One region of the Variovorax sp. PAMC28562 genome, then DNA from elsewhere that is predicted to be linked to it. Evidence: predicted binding sites of a transcription regulator. Region 1 holds the regulator's gene; each other region holds the start of a gene.
What was found. The regulator sigma-54, encoded in region 1, starts transcription at its own class of promoters, with help from an activator protein. The targets are predictions, from matches to a motif close to TGGCANGNAANCTGCTTT.

Region 1 (5,991 bases):
CGGCACTCCCGCCTGGCAACTGGCCGATGGACTCACGGTAGCGCCGACCGACCTGCGCGTTCGAAAGACGTCCGCGGACTCGTTCCACAAGACCGATCTGCAAGCTGTCTTGAAGGCGCACGACGTCGAAGACCTCATCGTTTGCGGCATGCACACCGAGTTTTGCGTCGACACGACCATCCGGCGCGCGCTGGCTTTGGGCTACCCGGTGGTGCTGGTGTCCGACGCACACACGACCGAAGGCAATGCCGGCCTGTCGCCGCAACAAGTCATCCGGCACCACAACGACACCCTCACCAACATCAGCAGCTTCGGGCCGCTCGTGACAGCAGTGTCGACGGACGATTTACGCATCGGCACCTGACGCGTTCCGGTGCCTCGAGGTGGCTCAGGTCACCGGCACTTTCGGCGTACGTGCCGAGCCCTTGACCATGTCGAACTTGAACAGACGGCACTCGATCGGCCCATTCCACATCGGCACGCGGCGCGACTCTTTGAGGCGCATGCGCTTGGGCAACTGCAGGTCGGGCGTAAGCACCCAGCCGGTCCAGCCGGCGTAGTTCTTTTTCCAGTGGCTGGCGAGCTGCGGGAAGAAGTCGCCGCTGGCATCGCCGCCTTCGGTCTGCGCCGACTCGCGTGCGCCGAATCGTGCGGTGTTGGCTGCGCTGTCCGCGCCTGCGATGCCACCGACTTCGATGCGCTCGCCATATGGAGGATTCACGACCATGACGCCTCCAGTGGTGCCAACGTCAACTGGCGGCATGCGCTGCAACGCGTCACCGCCACGGAACTCGATGCGGTCGGCCACGCCAGCGCGTTCGGCATTGCGCTCGGCGAAATCGACCATGCGGTGCGCCACGTCGGAGCCGAAGATGTTGGCCGGCCCCGGCTCGTGCGAAGCGCCGGCCTCTTCGGCCGCAGCCTTGATCGCCGCCCACACGTGCGGCTGAAACGCCAGCAATTTCTCGAAGCCGAACGACCGCAGCCATCCTGCCGGAATGCCTGACTGGATCTGCGCCGCCTCGATGGCGATCGTGCCGCTGCCGCAGCAGGGGTCGTACAGCGGTTGGGCTGCGACCTCGCCCGTTTCGGGGTTCCACCAGCCGCTGGCGGCCAGCATGGCGGCGGCCAGAGTTTCCTTCAGCGGCGCATCTCCGGTGTCTTGTCGCCAGCCGCGCTTGAACAGCGGCTCGCCGCTGGTGTCGATGTAGAGCGTGCAGTCGTCGGTGGTCAGATGCGCGAAGACGCGGCAGTCGGGCCAATGCGTTTCGATGCTCGGCCGCACGCCGCCGGCCTTGGCGCGAAAGCGGTCGGCGATCGCGTCCTTGATGCGCAGCGTCGCGAAGTTCAGGCTTTGCAGCGGACTGTGCTGCGCCGTGGTCTCGATCTTGAAGGTCTGCTTCGGCGTGAACCAGATCTCCCACGCCACGCCGCTGGCAATGGCGTAGAGATCGTTCTCGCTGCGGTACGGCGCGTGCGCCAGCTCGATGAGCACGCGTTGCGCCAGGCGGCTGTGCAGGTTGAGCTTGAGGGCGTCGCGCCACTCGGCCCGCACCCGCACGCCGCCCCGCAGTGTCAGCAGGTCTTGGCCGACACGGCCGGTCAGCGCATGGACTTCCTGCGCCAGGAGTTCCTCGACGCCGGCGGCGCAAGGCAAAAAGAGAGAGAGATCGTTCACCCGCCCACTATAGTTGCCGTGCTCATGAGTTCCCCGTCCGCCCCCGCGTCGCCCTCATCACAGGCCGCTCCGTCGCCGGCCGTGCGCTTTGCAGTGCAGTGCGAAGTGCTGCGCCTGAGTGCCCAGCCCACCGGACCGATGCTGGCCGTGCAGTTCCTGCTGGACTGCGGCGTGGCCGCCCTTTTCGCCTGGCAATACTCGTTGCCGCACGCGCTGGCCTGGATCGCCATGATCGCGGCCAGCACTGCGTGGCGCGGCTTCTTTCCGCAGGTGCTGCCCAGTCCGCTGACGCCCGAGAACCTGCAGCCTGCGCTCCGCCTGCACACTTTTCGTATCGCAGTGCACGAGGCCGCGCACGGTGCCGCCGGCGTACTGTTGTTCAGTCCGACCGACCCGGTGGTGCAACTGCTGCTGGCCGTCGTCATCATGGCGATGACGTTGTCGTCGGCGTTCTCGGTGTCGTATCACACGCCCGCGATGCAACTCGCCATTTCGCTGTTGCTGGTGCCCATGATCGTGATGAGCCTCACCTACGGCCAGCCGGTGATGGTGACGGCGGCCGTCCTCGGCATCGGCCTGCTTGCGATGGTCTGGAAGCTGGTGTCGGAGCGCTCGCGCCAGCTCGAAGAAAACATCAGCCTGCGCCACAACGAGAGCGCGCTGCGCGTGCAGGCGCTGGCTGGCCTGCGCGCGTCGGAACAGGCGCAGGCCGAGCGTCTCCGGTTCTTTTCAGCCGCCAACCACGACCTGCGGCAGCCGGTGATGGCTATGGGCCTGCAGGCCGAAGTGCTGCGGCAGCAACTGCGCGTCGGCGAAAGCGCCGCCGTGGTGCAAGGCTCCGTCGATGCGCTGTCACGGGCACAGCAGGCGCTCGAAGGCTTGACCAACCAGCTGCTCGAAATCGGTCGCATCGAGGCCGCTGCCGACCCGTTCACGTTGACCGCGGTCGCCCTCGCACCGCTGCTGAACGAGTTCGCACGGCAGGCCGGCAGCGGCCGGGTGCGGGTGCGTTGCCCGGCCGAAGCCATCGTGTGGACCGACACGGTGGCGCTGCGCCGCATCGTCGCCAATCTGGTCGACAACGCTGTCAAGTTCGCACCCAATGGCCGCGTGTTGCTGGCCTGTCGGCGCCGGCCGGGCGGCTGGCGCATCGAGGTGCGCGACAGCGGCATCGGCATTGCGCACGAAGCGCAGGAGCGGGTGTTCGGCGACTTCGAGCAGGTCGGGAACGTGGAGCGCAATCTACAGCGTGGGCACGGCCTGGGGCTGGCCATCGTGCGGCGCCTGGCGATGCGGCTGGGGGTCCAGATCACGCTGCGGTCGCTGCCGGGACGCGGCTCGGTGTTCGGCTTCACGCTGCCATCGGCCCCTCGCGATGGGCACCCCGACCTCACGGCACGCGCCGCGACCGCGGCGGCGACCAGCACCGCTGCGCTCGACGCCATGCCGCTCGCGCCCGGCTTGGCGGTGCTGGTGGTCGAAGACAACGCCGTGGTGGCCGACAGCCTCGCGGCCCTGCTGCGCCAATGGCAGGCGCTGCCACGCATCTACGAGAGCGCGGCCGAGGCGCTGGCGCTCGCCGACCTGCAGGCCATCGACGTCGCGCTGTGCGACATCCGCTTGCCGGGCAAGCTCGACGGCATCGACCTGGCGCGACGCCTGCAACTGCAAAAGCCGTCGCTCACGATCGCGCTGATCTCGGCCGATATCGATGAAGCGACGCTGCACCTGGCCCGCGAGCGTGGCTGGCATGCGTTGCGCAAGCCGGTGCAGCCGGCAGAGCTGCGCGGGATTTTGTTGCAGGCGCGGCGGTAAACCGACGCCTTAAAGGGCCTTGCGCAGATTCGCCGGTGCGATGCGCAGCGCTTCGCGGTATTTGGCGACGGTGCGCCGCGCACATTCGATCCCCTGCTCTTTCAGCATGTCGGAAATCTGGCTGTCCGACAGCGGCTTCTTGATGCTCTCCGCGCTCACGAGTTGCTTGATGAGCGCTCGCACTGCCGTGCTGGATGCATTGCCGCCGGTTTCGGTGCCGAGTGCCGAGCCGAAGAAGTACTTGAGCTCGACCGTGCCGTAAGGCGTCGACATGTACTTGGCCGTGGTCACGCGGCTGATGGTCGACTCGTGCAAGCCCAACTCGTCGGCGATCTCACGCAGCACCAACGGGCGCATGGCGAGTTCTCCGTGCACGAAAAAGCTTTTCTGCCGCTCGACGATGGCGTTGCTCACCCGCAGGATGGTGTCGAAGCGTTGCTGGATGTTCTTGATGAACCAGCGCGCCTCCTGCAGCCGCTGCGACAGCGCCTGGCTGCCCTCGCCCTTGTGCGCCTTGAGCGCGCCGGCGTAGATGTCGTGCACGCGCAGACGCGGCATCACGTCGGGGTTGAGCATCACGCGGAACTTGAGCGTCGCGCCGCGACCGGTGCGGGTGACGATCACGTCGGGCACCACGATGTTGCGTTCGACATCGACGAAGCGGCGACCCGGCTTGGGCTCCAGCTTGGCAATCATCTGCAGCGCGCTGCGCACTTCTTCTTCGTTGCTGCGTGCGAGCGTGGCCAAGCGTTTGAAGTCGCGCCGCGCGAGCAGTTCCATCGGCTGCTTGCAGATCAGGATCGCAGTCTTGCGGATCTGCTTTTCTTCGACGGTCTCGTTCTCATGGGCGAGCGCCTTCAGCTGGATCGCCAGGCATTCGCCGAGATCGCGTGCGCCGACGCCGACCGGCTCCAGGCTCTGCAACAGGCCAAGCGCCACCTGGAAGTGGTGGACGAGGCCGTCGAACTGGTCGTTGTCATCGCCTGCGAGGCCTGATGCCAGCGCTGGCAACGAGTCTTCGAGGTAGCCGTCGTCATTCAACGATTCGATCAAAAAACGCAACGCGGCCTGGTCGTTTTCGTTCAGCCGCAGGCTCAGCGCCTGTCGGTGCAGGAAGGATTGCAGCGACTCCTGGCTGCGCGCGAGCTCGGTGGCGTCGGTGCGCTCGCTGCCGTCGTTCGGACCCAGGTTGTTGCTGCTGGCGGGCGCCTCGCCGCCCCATTCGCCATCGTCCGGCGTCATCTCGACCGTGCCATCGCCGCCCCAGTCGGGCTCCTGGTCGGACATCTCGCTGGCCGGCGCTTCGGTCTCGCTGGCGGTCGTGGTGGTGCTCGCGCCGTCGGCGTTGGTCGCCAGCGCGCTCGGCGCGAACTCGCCGTCGCTCTCGCTCTGGCGGTCGCTGTCGTGCTCTTCACGCGGCGCCGGCGCGTCGGACACGTCGATGCCGAACTCTTCGCGTGCTGCTTCTTCGGCCGTGCGCTCCAGGAACGGGTTGTCGTCGAGCATCTGCTCGACTTCCTGGCTCAACTCGAGCGTGGACAACTGCAAAAGCCGGATCGACTGCTGCAGTTGCGGCGTGAGCGCGAGGTGCTGCGATACGCGCAGCGACAGGCCTTGCTTCATCCTGCGCGCTCTACATCCGGAAGTGTTCGCCGAGGTAGACGCGTCGTACCTCGGCGTTGTCGACGATCTCCGAAGGCGTGCCCTGTGCCAGAACTTGCCCGTCGCTGATGATGAAAGCGTGATCGCAGATGCCCAGCGTTTCACGCACGTTGTGGTCGGTGATCAGCACGCCGATGCCGCGCTCTTTGAGAAAGCTGATGATTCGCTGGATTTCGATAACGGCAATCGGGTCGATGCCCGCGAAGGGTTCATCCAGCAGGATGAAGCGCGGCTGCGTGGCGAGCGCACGGGCGATTTCGACCCGCCGCCGTTCGCCGCCCGACAGCGACAACGCCGGCGAGTTGCGCAAATGTTCGACGCGCAGATCGTTCAGCAGCTCGCTCAGCCGCTCTTCCATCCGTGCCTTCGATATCGGGACCGACTTGCCGGACTCGTCGGTGTCTAGCTGCAGCTCGAGCACGGCCCGCACGTTCTCTTCGACCGTGAGCTTCCGGAAAATCGACGCCTCCTGCGGCAGGTAGCTCAGACCCATGCGCGCGCGCTTGTGGATCGGCATGTGCGCGATAGGCTCGCCGTCGATGGTGATCTCGCCCGCATCAGCGCGAACCAGTCCGACGATCATGTAGAACGACGTCGTTTTTCCGGCGCCGTTCGGGCCCAGCAGCCCGACCACCTCGCCCTTTTGCACGCCGAGCGACACATCCTTGACGACCGTTCGGCTGCCGTAGGTCTTTTTGAGGCCGCGCGCTTCGAGGCGGCTGCCGACGTCGATCGTGTCTGCGTTTTCGATCACTTGCGCGGTTCTCCGCCGAGCGTGGTGCTCTGTCGCAAGCCGGAGCCTGGAGCGGGGGTGGCGGGCTGGGTAGCGGCCGGTG
Region 2 (5,991 bases), 2.0 Mb from region 1:
ATAAGTGCGCGCATAGCAGCGATAGAAAAAATCCCAGTCGGCGGTGGAAATATCGGCGCCGCGTGACCAGCGAAAGCTGACCCCCGCATCAGCCACCTTGCGGCGCTCCTGTCGGATCTTCTTGCGCTTGTCGTGCGACAGGCTGGCCAGAAACGCGTCGAAATTCGGATATCCGGGTTCGGTGTTTGTCCAATGAAATTGAACGGTGTGGCGCAGCATGAGTCCGGCTTCGGCGCAGGCGGCAATGTCTTCGTCGGCACCGAAAAGGAGATGCAACGACGAAAGTTCTTCCTGCTTGCACCACTGAACCAACCCGTGAACCATCAAGGTGCGGCTCTTCGCATCGCGCGCCAGCAGGCGGGCGCCGGGTACCGGCGTAAAGGGCACTGCAACGAGCGCTTTCGGGTAGTACTTGAGTCCGTGCTGCTCATAGGCGTTGGCCCATGCCCAGTCGAATACGTACTCGCCGTACGAGTGGTCCTTGACGTAGACCGGGCAAGCACCTTCGAGCCGTTTGCCGCGCCGCAGCGTGACGAAAGCTGCCGTCCAGCCGCTCTCCGGCGTGGCGCTCTCGCTCTCATGCAAGGCGGCGAGATATTCGTGTCGCATGAAGGGCGACGGATTCGGCTGCAATGCGAGCAGGTCGTTCCACGCCTTCGCGTCGATTTCCGCCGGAGATGAATGGATGTGAAGGACGAGATCGGTCAAAGCAGATTCAAAGAAGCGGATTCGGGTGGCGGCGACATGGCAGTTTAGGAAGGAATGCGAGACCTCGTGCGGCGACAGTCATCCTTGCACGAGGGACGTCGTTCCCGACGCACATCCGGCACCTTCCGCACGCCATCAGCGGCGGGTTCCGAGGTACTCCGCAACACCGATGCCACTCAGAACCAGTGCCAATGCCACCGCGTGAAACAGCGACAGCGACTCGTGCAACACAAGCACGGCGAGCAGCGGCCCGAAGATCGGAACCAGATTGAGGAAAACGCCGGCGCGGGCAGCACCGATGAGCTCTACCGCACGGATGAAGGTGAGCTGCGAGATGAACGATGGCAACAGCCCGACAAACAGTGCGAGCGCCATGCCTTTTGCCGTCGGCAGGAAGAAGTGACCGGTCGCAACTTCGACGACCAGCAGCGGAATTGAAGTCAGGAACGCCACGGCGGCCAGCGCGGCAAAGAACACGATGCCCGGCACTGCCGGCCGGCCCCGCAGAGCGAGTGTGTAAGCGGCGTACATCAGGCAGGCGATGACCATGGCGATATCGCCGCGGTTGAAAGCCAGTTGCGCCAGCGCGGCGAAGTCTCCCTGCGATGCCACCACCGCGATGCCGGCAATCGTCAGCGCGACCCCGAACAGTTGCAGCCCGCGGATGCGCGTTCGAAAAATGAAAAAACTACCGACGAGCACCAACACCGGGATCGTGCCCTGAATGATCGCGATATTGATGGCCGTGGTGTGGTGCGCCGCCGTGTAGAACAGCGCGTTGAAGCCGGTGAACCCGAAGGCGCCCATCAGCACGATGCGCCGCCATGCCGGCACCAGCACGCGCCAATGTTGCGCGATCTGCCGGTGCGCGGTGAGGCCCAGCGCGATGCAACTTACGATCCAGCGCGAACCGGTCATCATCATTGGAGAAATTTCGCCGACGGCCAGCCGCGCAGCAACCGCGTTGGCCCCCCAGATCAAGGTAGTGAAGACCAGCAACAGGTACGCCTGATGCCCGAACCAGCGAAACAAGCGAAACAACGAAAAAGTGGATGTCGAAGCGTCGGCGTGCATTGCCACAAGGCTACCAGCGGGCTTCATCTGTTCTGGCACGCTCCATGCGATACGCCAAGGCATTCCTCCGTGTAGGGGTCGCTCATCGCAGCATCGGGCAAGGATTGGCGTTACCCTACCGCCAGCACACTCAACGAAATCGCCGGAAGACCACCATGAAGCAGATCACCGCTATCGTCAAACCGTTCAAGCTTGAGGATGTGCGCGAGGCACTCGCCGAGGTGGGCGTGACCGGGCTCACCGTCACGGAAGTCAAAGGCTTCGGCCGACAGAAGGGCCACACCGAGTTGTACCGCGGCGCTGAATACGTGGTCGACTTCCTGCCGAAGATGAAAGTAGAGGTCGTGGTGAACACGGCCGACGTCGATCGCTGCGTCGAGGCGATCGTGAACGCCGCCCGCACCGGAAAAATCGGGGACGGCAAGATTTTCGTCACCAGCGTCGAGCGCATCGTCCGCATCCGCACCGGCGAAGAGAACGAAAGCGCTATCTAGCCACCATTTGGTTCCTAGGGCTCGCTAGACATTTTTTGCGAGCAGCCCTGATTGCCCCTGACCACCACGGTGGTCCAGCAACCAGTTGAGCAGCGCTTCCGGCTCGCTCAGGGTGTGCATCAGATCCATCTGCCACTCGCCCATGAAGCCAGCGCGCACGCTGTGCGCCAGGAAACCTAGAAGTCCGTCGTAGTAGCCCTCGACGTTGAGGATGCCGACAGGCTTGTCGTGGTAGCCCAGCTGGCGCCAGGTCCAGATCTCGAACAGCTCTTCAAAGGTACCGATGCCGCCCGGCAGCGCCACGAACGCATCGGCGCGCTCGCCCATCATGGCCTTGCGCTCATGCATGGTGTCGACGATGTGCAGCTCGTCGCAGAGCGTGTTGGCCAACTCCCTGTCGACCAGGGCTTTGGGAATGATGCCGATCACCCGGCCCCCCGCCGCCCGCGTGGCCTCGGCCACCGTGCCCATCAGGCCGGTGCGGCCTCCGCCATAGACGAGTTGACCGCCACGCTGGCCGATCCATTGGCCGACCGCAGTTGCAGCTGCCGCGAATTGGGGGTGCTCGCCAGGGCGCGAGCCGCAATACACACACATCGAGAATTCTGGAGTCATACCCCGATCATGCCAACGCGAAACGGCGGCGTGCCGGAACTTTGTCAGCCCACGAAACGTTGCCAGAGCGCGGCCGCCCAAATGCCCCCGCAAATCAGCAAGGAAAGCAGCACGGCCGCACTGCCCATGTCCTTGGCGCGCTTCGACAGATCGTGCCATTCCGGACCAATGCGATCGATGGCAGCCTCGACGGCTGTGTTGAGCAACTCCACGATCATCACCAGCACGACGCTGCACGCAAGCAGCGCTGTTTCGACCCAGCTTCGGCCGAGCCAGAAAGAAGCCGGCAGCAGCACGATGGAAATCAGCGCCTCTTGCCGGAAGGCCGGCTCGCTCCAGCCCGCGCGCAGGCCTTGCAGGGAAATAAGGGTGGCGTGAAAAACACGCTCCAGGCCCTTGCGGGCCTTTTGCGGATTAACGGTGGAATCGGGGAGGGCACTCATGGTGTGTTTCGTGGCAGCTTAACCGCGGCCGACGTGCAGTCTGCGTAAGGCTTGCGTACAGCTTGGATACGGTTTAGCGACGGCTCATGGGCCGCGAAGAAATCAGCCGCGTACCGGCCCAGGCGTCGTGCCAGAACTGGTGCTGCGGATGAAAGCGCGACAAGAGCGCCCAGACCAGCACCCAGCCAGAAAACAGCAGCGCCGATTCGCCTCCGGAGAGCTTGAAAGGTGCAATCGCGGCGAGCGGAGGCAGAAACCAGATCCAGCCCAACAGGTAACGAATCAACGCGCGACGCTGGGTAACAGGTCGCCCACTGGCGTCGACGATACGGATGCCCCAGGTTTTCATCGCGAGGGTCTGGCCGTGAATCCAGAACCAGACGAAGTACACGCCGAACACGACGAACAGAAAGGCTTGAAGCAAATGACGGCGTTCGTCCATCGCGTCGCGCATTTGGCCCAAGGTGCTGAACAGCCAACCTGCCACAAAGACGACTGCGAACATCAGCATGCCTTCGTACAGCCAGCAGGCCATTCGGCGCCACAGGCCGGGCGCTGTCAAAAGCGCTGCTGCTTCTATGGCGCCGCCGGGCGTTTCGGAAAGACTGGCTTCAGGTTTCGCGGGATCGGACGAACGCATCGACGGCGACATCAGGGTGTCGTCGATGGCTGGCCGGAGGCACGCTCGATTGGCGCCGTAGGAACGAGTACCTGCGCTTCAGCAGGTATCGGAGCGCCCGACACAGGAGCCGCCAAGAAAGGGGTCGCGGGCAACGAGCGTGATGCGCGAACGGACATTGCTGTCGGCTCGCTGGGCGGTGCCAGTTGAATCCGCGGCAAGCGGTCGCCCACCGGCACCGGCACGGGCGCGAACTTTTGAGCCGACACGGGCTTGGCAGGTATCGCTGCACCGCGAGCTGGCTTGACCGCCGCTTTTTCGGCAAGCTCACGCTTTTGCTCGTCGCTCAGTGCTTGGTAGGCCTCCCACTTCGCTTTGCGCTCGTCCGCCGGGATCTGCTTGACCTCGGCGAAATTCAACCGTGCCTGCACCCGTTGCTGCTGGCTCAACGTGGCCCAACCGGACATGCGGCTGTGCATGACGGTTTGCTCTTCGGGCGTCATCTTCGGGTAGTTACGGGTAATCGCCAGCCACTTACGCTTATGTCCGAGCGACAGCCTGTCCCAGTGCTCGGCCAGAGGTTGCAGCGCCAGTTGCTGTGACAGGTTCAGCTCGCTCCACAGGGGCTTGGTAACCACCGCCGTCTTGGGTGCGATAGCAGCCCCCGAGGCCGGGGCACCAGCCTTGGCCCCCTTGGCGTCGAGCGGCAACTGGGCACTTACACTGGACGCTGCAGAAATCGCTATTGCGGCCGCGGCCATCCGCAGCAGCAAGCCGGCCCGGGCGACCACGATCCGCCGCGACGGGCGGGTGGTGAGCGCCAAAGCGCAAAAATCAAAACTGAACGCAGAGCGGGGCGGCATTCGAAAGGATCAACGGGCGGTGGCGTCGTCAGTTTTCAAGAACTGTGCAAAACCGGGGTCGGTGTAGGCAGCGGGCGGCAAATCGCCGGTGAGCAAGGCCGAATCAACTTCGGCAAGGTCGTTGGCGCGGTCGTCGTCCTGCATCACGCTAATCGTGATGAGGCCGGCAGCCAAAGCGATGAGCGGAACCACCGAGCCGATCCGGGTCCACCAACGCCCGCCGAGGCCCAGTGTGGCGGAGCGGCCGTTCGAAACCACCACTGGCGCTGCGTGCAATTGCGGTGCCAGCTTGCGCCGACCGACTGCCTGCTGACGCGCGACACGCAGACGCTCGCCGATGTCGTGCGGCAGCTGCTCGCTGCCCAAAGCCAGGCGCGACGCCACGCGACGGCCGAACTGGGCTTCGAGGGCGTCCAAAGACGTGGAGAACGATTGAGTCGATATGGTCATAGCGAAATTCCCTTGGCCGTCAGCGCTTTGCTCAGTGCATGGACGGCGCGCGAACAGTGAGTTTTGACGCTGCCTTCCGAGCAGCCCATTGCTGCAGCTGTTTCAGCAACGTCCATTTCTTCCCAGTAACGCATCAGAAAGGCCTCGCGTTGACGGCCGGGCAGCTTGGCGATCTCTTCTTCGATGTCATGGAACACCTGGGCGCGCCGCGTTGTGTCTTCGGCGCTCTCGGTTTCTCTCGAGTCGGTGGGCGACACGAAGTTCTCGAGCAGGTCGAATTCTCCGTCGTCGTCGGGGGCCTCGAAGTCGCTGAGGTTGGAAAAAAGCGCGCGGCGGGTCTTTTGGCGGCGGAACCAGTCGAGCGTGCAGTTCGACAGGATGCGCTGGAACAGCATCGGGAGTTCGTTTGGCGGCTTGTCCCCATAGTGCTCAGCCAGCTTCATCATGCTGTCCTGCACGATGTCGAGCGCCGCTTCCTCGTCACGAACGTGATAGATCGAGCGTTTGAAAGCGCGGCGTTCAACACCTTTGAGGAAATCGGAAAGTTCTTTTTCGGTAGCCAAGCGGGAGTCCGGCGCGATGTGCGCCTCGTGGAATGTCTGTCTCTGTTCGGGATGTGTTTTAACCGCCGCGGATTATGCATCCGGGTGCGATGTCATAATCCGGTCTGCAAGTCAAAAGGCAAACGGGTCATTGTCCGGCGGAGCATCAATCCGCTCATGGCA
Region 3 (5,991 bases), 340 kb from region 1:
GCTGCGCGGCCAGGATGTCGAAGGGGCGCATCAGGGCCTCGACCAATGAAGAGGGAAGGAAGCGCGGGTCGCGCATGACATCCATGGCGCCCAGTAATTTGGCAAGTGGTGACGCTGATGCTGTTGCGCTAGCGACCGCGCCGCCGACTGGTGCGGCCGGGTTGAACAGACCGTCCAGCATCGGAAACAGCGGGTTGCCGAAAGCTTGCCAAAGCGAATACGCCCACGGGCCACCAACCAGGATAAGCGCGCCACCGGCGCACCCTGCAAATAGCAATATGCCCTGCCAGCGCATGCGCCAACTCAGCGCGGAACCCATCACCAGCGGTAGCGCGGGCAGCAAGGCAAAGACGGCGTTCGACATCTTGAGCGCAGCAGCAGTGCCAAGCAGAACGCCTGCAAGGGCCACCCGGTGAAGCCGCTGAATACCATGGAAGTTGTTGACCAAGGCCACATATCCGCCTAAGGCAAACGCGCCGGTCGTGATGTCAGTGAACGATGAGCCCAGGGCCTGCAACAGCACCGGGTTGGCCAAGGCCAGTGCTACTGCGCCCCAGGTCACCAGCGCCGGACTGCGGCCGTCTGCACATTGGCTGACTGCACGTGCCAATTCCCACGTAAGCCACAACGCAGTGGCATGCATACACGCGAGCGTTATGCCGATTGCCTGCGCGGGCCAGCCGGCTTGCACCATCAGGGACAGCGGGGCGTGTGCGTAGGGAACGAAATAGGTCTGGGGGCCGGCCGGGAAGTAATCAATTGCCACGCGGTCGTGAAAAACGCTATACCCGGCGTAGAGGTGGTAGTGCAGCGCGTCCCAAGGAACATCCTTACCGGCAAATAAGGTCCATGCAATCGCAACAACAGCGCACAACACGTACACGCCAAAGCGTTCAGCCCATATCGAACTTCCCGCAGCGGGTAGCAGGTTGGAAGCGTTGAGAGTACGTTGTGTCAACATATTGACCGGCGAACAAAAAACCGCCCGAAGGCGGTTTTTTACAGAGGTCGTCAGCTTAGCTGCGGCATTCCGAAGGCAGGAACTTCCCAGCAATACCAGATGCGCAGGTCCACTTCAGTTGACCAGTGTTGGTGCCCACCGTGGCAGGGGTCAACGTGACGGTACCGGTGGCGTTAGGAACAGTGGAGGTAATCGTGACAACGCCGGTCGCGTCGGTGATCGCGACACCTGAAACATACTTGGTCGCGCCGGGGAAGCTGTAACCGCTATTAGCCGCGGTGACTGAAGCCAGCGAGCCTATCGACGAAGTCGTCTCAGCGACAGCAAGTTTCGCGGGTGCACCCATTAACAGGACTTCCGTCATTTTTGACCGGGTTGTGTAATCCTGATAAGCCGGCAAAGCCACAGCAGCCAAGATACCAATGATGGCCACGACGATCATCAATTCAATAAGGGTGAAGCCTGCTTGTGCGCGGCGAGCAATATTGCGACGGTTCATTTGAGAAACTCCAGGTTGGTTGATAAGGCCCGGGAACCTCCCCGGTGCGCTTATCTATCCGCAGCATCTGTGCCACCCTGTCAGGCCCATCCCACAGCCAAAATCTGAGTACTTGTTCACGCTCGCGTTACAACGTGTGACAGAACTTGTTGCTTTTGCCTTACGGTCGCATGACAAATTTTGTCACCGTGACCAGATCTGTCGGCCTCAAAGCGTCAGAAGCGCCGCCGCCTCCAGCCACCGAATATCCCGCTGCTCCAACCCATGCATTTCCCAGCCCTCGGCAAAGGCGCCAATCTGGCTCATTATTTCTTCGGTCTCGGCGGGCTTGGTGTGGGTGATGTAGATCGGGTAGCTCTTGCCTCTGGCGATCTGCGCCAGTTCGTCGGCCAGCGTGGCGGGCGACAAGTGCAGGCTGCGTTGGGCCAATGCCTGCTCGCGGTTGCTGAAGGCGGTTTCGATGACCAGCATGGCGACGTCGAGTTCGTTCACGCGCTTCCAGAACTGGGCGTTTCGTTCTGTGTCGCCGCTGAATACCCAGTGCTTGCTGCCTTCGACGCAGCGAATGGCGTAGCCGCAGGCCGGTACGGTGTGCACGGCCGGCAAGACTTCGATGTGTTTAAGTCGCCGCGTGCCCAGCGCCAAGGTCTGGCCGACATTGAGATCGTGAAAGGTGACGAAGGGCGACTCGGTGCTCGGTATGTTGGCAAAGTCGGGCCAGATCACGTTGTTGAACATGTGGGCGCGCAGGGCCTCGATGGTGGCGCGCAGCGCATGCACGCGCAGGGGCTGGCTTCTGCGGCTGGCAACGGCATCGATCATCAACGGGAGTGCCGCGACGTGGTCGAGGTGCGAATGGGTCAGCACGACGTCGTCGATGGCTGCCATTTCTTCGAGGGTGAGATCGCCCACGCCAGTGCCGGCATCGACGAGCAGGTCGTCGTCGATCAAAAACGAGGTCGTGCGGCAGCCTTTAGCGATAGCGCCTGAGCAGCCCAACACACGCACTTGCATTTTTTGAGGCCCTCTAGGTTTTTGCCGTCATTTGGATTCGAACCGGGTTGCGCCGTCCCAGTCGGGATCTTTGGGGCGCAGCGCCATCGAGGCTAAACGCTCGGCGTACAGCTGGTAAAGAACTTTTTTGACCCCGGGCGCCAGCAGTGGCGTCAAAAGCGAGCGGCCCGCGGCCCAGTCTTGCGCGCGGTAGGCCGTCAATACCTGCTGCCAGACGTCGAGCCCGGCGCGGCTCGTTTTGGCTGCCGCAGTGGCCCGGCCCAGGGGCTCGAAGATGGCCACGCTTTGGGCCTTGCCCTTGACGCGCACGCGGTCGAGCTCTTGCCAGACGTAGGCGGGGGCGGCCTGACGCGTCGCATCGCTCACCACCACTTCGGCACCGTAGATGCCGCTCAGGCTCTCGAGCCGCGACGCGAGGTTGACGGCATCGCCGACCACCGTGTAGCTGCGGCGCACGGCCGAGCCCATGTCGCCGACGCTCATCACGCCGGTGTTGATGCCGATGCCCACGCTGATGGCCGGCTGGCCGGTGGCGCGGTGCGCATCGTTGATGGCGTGCACGGCAGCCGCCATTTCGAGCGCGGCGGCCACGGCCAGGTCGGCATGGTCGGGCGTGTCGACCGGCGCTCCCCAAAAGGCCATGACGCAATCGCCCATGTACTTGTCGACGGTACCGCGGTGTGCGCTGATGATTTCTGTGAGCCGGCTGAAGACGCCGTTCAGGAATTGCTGCAGCTCGGTCGGGGCCATGCGCTCCGACATTTCAGTGAAGCCGCGCATGTCGCAGAACAGCACCGTGAGTTCCTTGCTGACGGCTCGCATGCTGTAGCTGCCGGGCGAGGCCAGCATCTCCTGCACGAGCTGCGGGGGCACGTAGGTGCCGAATAGTTGCGCCAGGTTGCGCCGCTCCCGTGCTTCGACGAAGTAGCCCCAGCTCAGGTTGAGCACGAAAGCGACCGCGCACATGACCAGCGTTGCCGCGAGGGGCAGCACGAGCCCGGCATCGACGTAAAGCCAGGTGTTGAGCCCGACCACGACCGCTACCGTGGCGGCGGCGATGAACACCGCCCGCGCGGCCGAGACGATCGACAACCCCAGCGCGAGGATGAGACCGGTGATTGCGATCAACAGCACGTCGTAGCCGGTGGCGTAGTCCGGCTTTTCCGGCAATCGGCGATCGAGCAATCCGGAGATGATGTTGGCATGCACTTCCACGCCAGGGAAGGCAGCGCCTACCGGTGTCGAACGGAGATCTTGCAGGCCGGGCGCGGTAGCGCCGATCAGCACGATCTTTCCCTTGAGTTCGCCCGTGGCGAGTTTGCCGCTGAGCACGTCGGCTGCCGGTACGTATCTGAACGATCCGCCGTGCGCGCCGCCCGGTCCGCGGTAGGGCACCTGCAAGCTGCCCCTGGCATCGACCGGGAGGCGCAAGACCGACTTGCCATTCGGCCCTTTCGAAGCATTCGCAAGGACCAGCACGCCATCCTTGACCACGAGCGCGGGCATGCCGTTGGCCCGGCGATACACGGCAAGCCCCAGCGATTCGTAGTAACCCGCTCTGGCGGCGGTGCCTTGGTACTGCGCAAGAACCGGGGCGGCGCGCACGATGCCGTCTGCATCGGTTTCGATCAGCACGTTGAGAAAGCCGGCGTGAGCCGTCGCGTCTGCGAGCAGCGCGATGCTGCCGCCAAAGCCGTTCCAGGATGTCGCGCGCTGCGCGCCGGGGGGGAAGGCATCGAGCGCAAAGACCGGACTGGGCAACCAGCCCATGCCGCGCGGCTGGGTGGTCTGCGTGAAGTAGTAACCGAGCGCGACGGGCCTGCCTTTGAGCACGTTGGCAAAAATCGCGTCGTGGTCCAGCTCGGGCGCGAGTTGGTCGACTTGCTCTTTCAACCCCGGAACGTCGCGCAAGGGACCGGCTGCGATCTGCCGCAGTGCAGCCAGTCCGGAGCTGCCGTCGGGCTCGGCGAACATCACGTCGAACCCGAGAACAGAAGCTTGCTGACGATCGATCAGTTCTGTCGTCAGCGCGGCGAGCTTGTCGCGGCTCCAGGGCCACTGGCCGTATTCCTGCAGGCTGGGGTCGTCGATGTCGACGATGACGACGCGCGGGTCGAGCGTGCGCGGCAGCGTCGCGCGGAGCCGAACGTCATAGATCGACAGATCCAGCCGCTCGACAAAGGAAAACTTGTAGACGCCGGTGGCGTGAATCAGCGCCAACAAAACAGGCAACAGCGTGATGGCAACGCGCGGCCAGTGTTGCCCTACCGCTGCGACCGCGCTTTTGGCGGTCACCGCGAGGCCTGATGAAAGTCAGGCGTTGACGAACTGCATCTTGGTGCCGCCGAGCTCGAGCACGTCGCCGTCTTGCAATGCGACGGCTTCGGTGCCGAGGGGTTCGCCATTGAGCGTGGTGCCGCCATCGATCGGAGCCACCACGTAGCCCTGAATGCGGCGCGTGACAGCGGCGACAGCAACGCCAGGTTTGCCGATGGTGGTGACGACCTTTGCCAGAGAAAGTTCGCGGCCGGCACCGGTGCCAGACAGCACGCGGATGACTGCAGAGCTGACCGCACCACCACCGAGTGGCGCTGAAACCGTCGGCGCGGAGCTGAGCGGAATCGGGGCAGACGGGTGAGCAATGGACGCTGGCTTGGTCGGCGCAACGGCTTCAGCGGCGCCGGCAGCCGACAGGTAGCGGATCTTGTACTTGCCGACTTCGACGACGTCGTTGTGCTCCAGCGCCTGCTTTTTGATGGCACGCGCGTTGACGTAGGTTCCGTTGGTGCTGTTGAGGTCTTCAAGATAGACATCAGCGCCGATCATGTGGAGCACGGCGTGCTCACCGCTGATCGCCAGATTGTCGATGACGATGTCGTTGTACGGTCGCCGACCCAGGGTAGTGCGGTCTTTGGCGAGCGTCACTTCCTTGATTACGACACCATCGATCGAAACGATCACTTTCGGCATGGCCGACTCCTGAATGAAGGACGCTGAACTCTTGGGGAACCGTCAATCCGCAGCTTCTGGCGCCGCAGCGCCGTTTGCACGGGCCAGAACAACTGAAATGTTATCCCGTCCGCCATTGTCGTTTGCAGTTGCAACCAAAAGTGTTGCTTTCTCCGACAGTCCGATATCTCGTGACAGAAGCGTGAAAATCTGCGCGTCGGAAACCATCTCGCTGAGACCATCGGAACACAGCAGGAACAGGTCGCCGGGAAGGGCGTCGTGCTCGTGCATTTCAAGTTCCACGTGCCGCTCGATGCCGAGCGCGCGGGTCACCAGATTGCGGTGCGGCGACTGCGCTGCCTGCTCTGGCGTGATGGCTCCGGCGTCGAGTTGTTCCTGCAGCAAAGAGTGGTCGCGTGTGAGCAGATGGAGTTGCTCTTCGCGGAGCCGATAACAGCGTGAATCGCCGATGTGGCCAACGATGGCGCGGCTGGGTCCGAACACCGCAACGACCAAAGTCGTGCCCATCCCTTGCAGTTGCACATTAGCAACACCTGCCTCCAGAATG

Region 2: the regulator sigma-54 is predicted to act here: its motif matches at 1,816-1,833, upstream of H7F36_RS15805 (P-II family nitrogen regulator).
Region 3: the regulator sigma-54 is predicted to act here: its motif matches at 1,518-1,535, upstream of H7F36_RS04980 (pilin).

The regions. Positions count from the first base shown of each region.
Region 1 covers NZ_CP060296.1:715,791-721,781, forward strand. The annotation lists gene H7F36_RS03470 (cysteine hydrolase family protein) at 1-364, shown strand, start outside; gene H7F36_RS03475 (class I SAM-dependent RNA methyltransferase) at 389-1,678, opposite strand; gene H7F36_RS03480 (hybrid sensor histidine kinase/response regulator) at 1,703-3,493, shown strand; gene H7F36_RS03485 (RNA polymerase factor sigma-54) at 3,503-5,116, opposite strand; gene lptB (LPS export ABC transporter ATP-binding protein) at 5,127-5,906, opposite strand; gene lptA (lipopolysaccharide transport periplasmic protein LptA) at 5,906-5,991, opposite strand, start outside.
Region 2 covers NZ_CP060296.1:3,362,139-3,368,129, forward strand. The annotation lists gene H7F36_RS15795 (GNAT family N-acetyltransferase) at 1-708, opposite strand, end outside; gene H7F36_RS15800 (DMT family transporter) at 844-1,749, opposite strand; gene H7F36_RS15805 (P-II family nitrogen regulator) at 1,938-2,276, shown strand; gene H7F36_RS15810 (TIGR00730 family Rossman fold protein) at 2,301-2,891, opposite strand; gene H7F36_RS15815 (diacylglycerol kinase) at 2,936-3,334, opposite strand; gene H7F36_RS15820 (RDD family protein) at 3,408-3,869, opposite strand; gene H7F36_RS15825 (DUF3106 domain-containing protein) at 3,986-4,816, opposite strand; gene H7F36_RS15830 (DUF3619 family protein) at 4,826-5,266, opposite strand; gene H7F36_RS15835 (RNA polymerase sigma factor) at 5,263-5,829, opposite strand.
Region 3 covers NZ_CP060296.1:1,058,948-1,064,938, forward strand. The annotation lists gene H7F36_RS04975 (hypothetical protein) at 1-961, opposite strand, end outside; gene H7F36_RS04980 (pilin) at 1,017-1,460, opposite strand; gene H7F36_RS04985 (MBL fold metallo-hydrolase) at 1,668-2,474, opposite strand; gene H7F36_RS04990 (CHASE2 domain-containing protein) at 2,502-4,769, opposite strand; gene H7F36_RS04995 (FHA domain-containing protein) at 4,788-5,444, opposite strand; gene H7F36_RS05000 (Stp1/IreP family PP2C-type Ser/Thr phosphatase) at 5,487-5,991, opposite strand, start outside.